2 regions of the Mesorhizobium sp. P170090 genome follow, and region 2 is predicted to be linked to the other one. Evidence: predicted binding sites of a transcription regulator. Region 2 holds the regulator's gene; the other holds the start of a gene.

Region 1 (3,205 bases), 3.9 Mb from region 2:
GCCGACCTTGGCATCCCTGGGATTGCCGCAGAGCACGAACAGGTCCCAGGCATAGTTTTCGGCCGTGTGGTCGGCGTCCGCGCCGCGGCGGCCGGGCGGGATCAGTTCGACAATATGGCCCCAGAGATTTTCCGGCCGCGTGTTGGCCGGATTGACCTTTGACTGGTCGCGCTTCTTGTTCTTGGTCATCACCGCATAGACGCGGCCGGTCACCGGATTGGTCTCGATGTCCTCGGGCCGGTCCATCGGCGTGGCGCCGAGCGCATCTGCCGCAAACCGCGTCTTCAACAGCACCTCGGCCTGGTCGGCAAAACCGTTCTCGACGGTAAGCTTGCCCTGGCCGTGCACCAACGGCAGCCACGTCATCGAGCCATCGGCATCGAAGCGGGCGACCGACAGCACGCCATCGTCGAGCAGATCGGCGCCGGAGGCCGGATTGGCCTTGTCATAGGCCTTGGCCGAGACGAAGCGGTACATATATTCGAAATAGTCGTCGTCACCCATATAGACGACAACGCGGCCGTCCTTGTTGAGGACCACGGTCGAGGCCTCATGCGACATGCGGCCAAGTGCCGTGCGCTTCACCGGCCTGGACTGAGGATCGTAAGGGTCGATCTCGACCACCCAGTCGAAGCGGTTGGCCTCGTTCGGTTCCTTGTCGAGGTTGAAGCGGTCATGGAAGCGGCCGCGGCCATAGATGTCGGAGCCGTCGAAGCCGTAACGGTCGAGCAGGTCGGCAGTCGGCGCCTTTTTCGGGTCGCCGCCGAAAATGTCGGACACGCCTTCCTCGCAGGTCAGCACCGTACCCCAGGGGGTGAAACCGCCGCTGCAATTATAGCTGGTGCCGAGCACTTTCGTGCCAGTCGGGTCGGCCGAAGTTTTCATCAGCGCATGGCCGGCAACCGGTCCGGAAACGGTCATTTCGGTGTTGGCGGTGATGCGGCGGTTGAGCGGGCTGTCCGCCACGCTTGCCCACTTGCCGTCCTTCAATTGCACCTCGACGATCGAATGGCCCATCGCGGCCATGCCGAGATCGACCTGTTCCCTGGTCATCGTCTTGCCGGCATCGCCCTCGGTCATCCCCGGAAACATCACATTGGGCGAGATGTATTCGTTGTTGACGCAGAGCAGGCCATGATCGGAATTCACCGTGCCCTTGGGCAGCGGCATGAAGGCGATGTAGTCGCAATTGTAGCCGAAGCGCTTTTCCTGTTCCTCCGCCGCGACCTTGTTGCCGTCGAATTCGGCGAGGCCGGCTGCAAGCGGGTCGCCCCAGCGCGCGACGATGGTCGTCTCATAGCCTTCGGCGGCGGCATGGGTCTTGCCGTAGACCCGTTTCAGCTCGGGAAAGCCGAGCGTCGACTGCGCTGTGGCGGCATGCGTTTCGCCGGCAAACAAGGAGCCGACAAAGCTGCCGCCGGCAATCAGCGCGCCGGAGGCGAGGCTGCCTTTCAAAAGAGACCGGCGCGAGACGCGCTCGGCAATGATTTCGCGGATGACGGGGGAGGATGAAGACGGTGCATTGGCCATGGTGTCTGCCTCTCAGGGTGGATGTTACGGCGCACCGTTGCCCTAGTCTGCCTAGGCAACATTCACATGACATAAGAGGAAGGTTTTGCCGCAACTGGGCGCGGCACTACGCATCGCTCAGCCCTTGGTGCAGGTCGAGGCGGTGAAGGCGCCGTCGGGCTGCTTCAGAATGATGTCGAATGACGGGGCGGTCTCGCCGTCCAGTGTTGCCTGTGTCATGGAGACGGAGTTGCCACCGGTGGTATAGCCGCCCAGCGGCCCGAGCCAGGTGATCTCGCCATTGGCATTCATCTGATAGTTGTAGCCTTGCGTCGCGGTGCCGAATGTCACCGGACCACTATAGACATTGCCCTTGATAGTGATGTCGCCGAGGTTGAGGAAGGCGCCGAGCAAATAGACCTCGCAATGATAGGTGCCGTCCGGAAGCTTGCCCTCGCTGAAATCGGCGCGCGCGGCGCCGCTCGTTGCCATCAGCAGCAGGATGCCGGAAATGCATGAGGTGCGAGATGTCATGACGTCACTCTTTTGAAGGGCGAGCTTGCCCTATTTTTGCGCGGTACCGCAACATTGTTAGCCCGGAACACACGGCCGGAGATCAAAAACTAGGCATTTGTCTCAATTGGGCAAAAATTAGGCAAAAGCCATGTGCGCTGCGCAAATTTGCCTCAATCAATTTTCGCCGGCTACCACTGTTTTCTCGAGGCTAATATACCAACCGGCTGATAACGCTCGGCTATTCCATCTTCGTGAGCGGCGCCTTTGCGTTTGGCACGGCAGTTGCATTGCATTATCGCGGTGCAATCAAACAGCTTGGGAGTCTTCGGTATGAGGGGTAATTTCTCCACAATAACAAAAATGTTTTCGGCCGGCGTGGTCGCCGCCGGCCTGTCGATGTCGTCTCCGGCCCAGGCCGCCGAAGACACGATCAAGGTCGGCATTCTGCATTCGCTGTCGGGGACCATGGCGATTTCGGAGACGACGCTGAAAGACGCCATGCTGATGCTCATCGAAGAGCAGAATGCCAAGGGCGGTCTGCTCGGCAAGAAGCTCGAGGCGGTCGTTGTCGATCCGGCCTCCAACTGGCCGCTCTTTGCCGAAAAGGCGCGCGAGCTGATCTCGAAGGACAAGGTCGCCGCCGTGTTCGGCTGCTGGACCTCGGTGTCGCGCAAATCGGTGTTGCCGGTGTTCTCGGAACTCGACAACATCCTGTTCTACCCCGTCCAGTATGAGGGCGAGGAAAGCGAGCGCAACGTGTTCTACACCGGCGCCGCCCCGAACCAGCAGGCGATTCCTGCCGTCGATTATCTCATGAGCGAGGACGGTGGCTCGGTGAAGCGCTGGGTGCTGGAAGGCACCGACTACGTCTATCCCCGAACCACCAACAAAATCCTCGAGGCCTATCTGAAGGCCAAGGGCGTCGCCGCCGAAGACATCATGGTCAACTACACGCCGTTCGGCTTCTCCGACTGGCAGACCGAAGTCTCCGCAATCAAGAAATTCGGCTCGGCCGGCAAGAAGACCGCCGTCGTCTCGACCGTCAATGGCGACGCCAACGTTCCGTTCTACAAGGAACTCGGCAACCAGGGCATCAAGGCCGAGGACATCCCGGTCATGGCCTTTTCGGTCGGTGAGGAAGAACTGGCCGGTCTCGATACCGCGCCGCTGGTCGGCCATC
Region 2 (3,205 bases):
CGGGCCGGCCAGCCGTCGCGGACCGAGATTGCGGCGACCACCGGCCTCAGCCATTCGACCATATCGGCAATCTCGTCTGATCTGATTCAAGAAGGCATCCTGATTGAAGGCAAGCCTGGCGAGACCGGCTCGCTGAAACGCGGCCGGCCGCAGGTCGGCCTTGGCCTCAATCCGGAAGCGGCGGCGGTGATGACCGTGGTGCTGTCGCTGAACTTCCTCTCCGTCACCGTCATCGACTATGCCGGCCAGGTGGTCGCGGAAGAACAGCGCCGGCTCGACACGCTGACCATGCCGCGCGACGAACTGATCGGCGAATGCGTAGCAATCGTCCGGCGGCGTCTCGAGGACCCGGACCTGGACGTCCAGAGCATCGCCCGCATTGCCATGGGCATCCAGGGCATCACCGATTCGCAGGCGCGGGCCATGCTGTGGTCGCCAATCACGCCACTGACCGACATTGCCTTCGCCGACATGTTGGAAGCGGAATTCGGCATTCCGGCCACCATGGAGAACGACTGCAATATGATGGCGGTGGCGCTGCAATGGCGCCAGCCCGAGCGCTACCGCGACAATTTTATCGCCATCCTCTTATCGCACGGCATCGGCATGGGACTGGTGCTGAAAGGCGAACTTTTCACCGGCACCCATTCCTCGGGCGGCGAGTTCGGCCACATGATCCACCGTCCGGGCGGCGCGCTCTGCCGCTGCGGGCGGCGCGGCTGCGTCGAGGCCTATGCCGGAAACTACGCCATCTGGCGCAGCGCCAAAATGATGGGCGAGGATGCCGAGCCGGTCGATATCGGCGACGCTGATATGCGCGCACTCGCCGCGCGCGCCCGCGAAACCGACGGCCCGGAGCGCGAAGCCTATCGCAAGGCCGGCGAGGCGCTCGGCTTCGGCCTCGGCAGCCTGTTTGCGCTGATCGATCCGGCACCCGTCGCCATGGTAGGCGTCAGCGCCGCCGCCTTCGACTTGATCGAACCGGCATTGCGCGAAGCGATCGCCCAGACCGCCGGCGGCCAGCACTCGAAATCGATCTCCTTCGACACCGAGCCCAACGAGCTGCCGCTGATCCGCGAAGGCTGTGCCATGCGCGCGCTCGGCTTCGTCGATCAGGAGATTTTCGCGCCGGGCATTCAGGCCAAATCCGGCAAGCATGTCGCCTGAATGGCCGGCAACGGCGCGACGCGCAGCATCCTAGTCTTCCCTGATCGCGTAGCCGGCGCCGCGAATGGTACGGATGACATCCGGCATGCGGCCGTTGTTGACCGCTTTGCGTAAGCGCCCGACATGGACGTCGACGGTTCGCTCGTCGATATAGATCGTCTCGCCCCAGACATTGTCGAGCAGTTGGCTGCGCGAGAACACGCGGCCGGGATGGCGCATCATGAATTCGAGCAGCCGGAACTCGGTCGGTCCGAGCCTGATCTCGCTCTTCTTGCGGTAGACACGGTGCGACTCGCGGTCGAGCACGATGTCGCCGACCTTGAGCACGCTGGACAGCACTTCCGGCTTGGCCCGGCGCAGCAGCGCCCTCACGCGCGCCATGAACTCCGGCGTCGAGAATGGCTTGACCAGATAGTCGTCGGCGCCGGTGGACAGGCCGCGCACGCGATCGCTTTCCTCACCGCGCGCGGTCAGCATGATGATCGGCAGCCGCTCGGTTTCGGGCCGCACTCTAAGGCGCCGGCAGAGCTCGATGCCGGAAACAGCGGGCACCATCCAGTCGAGCACCAGGAGATCGGGCACGTTTTCCTGCAGGCGGATCTCGGCCTCGTCGCCGCGTGTCACCACCTCGACGTGATAGCCTTCGGATTCGAGGTTGTAGCGGAGGAGCACGCCTAGCGGCTCCTCGTCCTCCACGACCATGATGCGTGGCGCGATCATCGGCAGTTCACCCTCATCAGGCCGGCATGGCCATCGCCGTCTCGTCCTGCTTCGGACGATTGGCGGGCAGTTGCTGGCCGGTCAGCACATAATACGCATTTTCGGCGATGTTGGTGACATGATCGCCGATGCGCTCAAGATTCTTGGCGCAGAACAAGAGATGCGTGCAGGCGGTGATGTTGCGAGGGTCTTCCATCATGTAGGTCAAGAGCTCACGAAACACGGACGTGTATTTGACGTCGATGCGCTCGTCGTCATTCCTGAGTTTTGCAAGCGCTGCCGCATCGGTGGCGGCATATTCCTCGACGACGCCTTGCACCTGGATCAGCACCAGCTGCGCCATGGCGTCGATGGAGTGCGAGAGGTCGCGCGGCGTGACGCTCAAGCCCACGGTGCCGACGCGTTTGGCGATGTTCTTGGCGAGGTCGCCGATGCGCTCGAGGTCGCCCGCCATGCGGATCGAGCCGACCACGGCACGCAGATCGTTGGCCATCGGCTGACGCTTGGCGATCAGCGTGATGGCGCGGTCGTCCAGTTCGCGCTGGCGCGCATCCATGATGGCGTCGTCGGAAACGACACGCTGTGCCAGCGCATTGTCCGAATTGAGCAGCGCCCTGGTCGAGCCGCTGACCATCGAGCCTGCCAGATCGCCCATGTCGCGGATCAGCTTGCTGATCTGCCCGAGCTCTTCATCGAAGGAGGCGACGGTATGTTCACCCATGATCTTGGTCCTCGTGCCTGAAAATTCACCCGCCGGACGGCTCAGCCGAAGCGGCCGGTAATGTAGTCCTGGGTGCGCTTGTCGTCGGGGTTGGTGAACATCTTGTCGGTGGCGCCCTCCTCGACGAGATAGCCGAGATGGAACATCGCCGTGCGCTGCGACACGCGCGCCGCCTGCTGCATCGAATGGGTGACGATGACGATCGTGTAGTTCTGGCGCAGCTCGTCTATCAGCTCCTCGACACGGGCGGTGGCGATCGGATCGAGCGCCGAGCAGGGCTCGTCCATCAGGATCACCTCCGGCGACACGGCGATGGCGCGCGCGATGCACAGGCGCTGCTGCTGGCCGCCGGACAGGCCGGTGCCGGGCTCCTGCAGGCGGTCCTTGACCTCGTTCCAGATCGCCGCCTTCTTCAGGCTCTGCTCGACGATCTGGTCCATGTCGGACTTGCGCTTGGCCAGCCCATGGATGCGCGGGCCGTAGGCGACGTTCTCGTAGATGGACTTCGGGAACGGGTTGGGTTTCTGGAACACCATGCCGACGCGTGCGCGCAGTTCGACGACATCGATGTTCTTGTCGTAGATGTCGTCTTCATCG

Evidence for each region. Region 2 encodes PhoB, which activates phosphate uptake and scavenging genes when phosphate is short. Its sites were predicted from a motif close to TGTCATNNANCTGTCAT; they were not measured.
Region 1: the regulator PhoB is predicted to act here: its motif matches at 1,586-1,602, upstream of AC3EML_RS19595 (PhoX family protein).

The regions. Positions count from the first base shown of each region.
Region 1 is NZ_JBYNWH010000001.1:4,054,886-4,058,090, forward strand. Features, by position in the region: gene AC3EML_RS19595 (PhoX family protein) at 1-1,530, opposite strand, end outside; gene AC3EML_RS19600 (hypothetical protein) at 1,648-2,043, opposite strand; gene urtA (urea ABC transporter substrate-binding protein) at 2,356-3,205, shown strand, end outside.
Region 2 is NZ_JBYNWH010000001.1:194,083-197,287, forward strand. Features, by position in the region: gene AC3EML_RS00960 (ROK family protein) at 1-1,167, shown strand, start outside; gene phoB (phosphate regulon transcriptional regulator PhoB) at 1,198-1,887, opposite strand; gene phoU (phosphate signaling complex protein PhoU) at 1,904-2,608, opposite strand; gene pstB (phosphate ABC transporter ATP-binding protein PstB) at 2,650-3,205, opposite strand, start outside.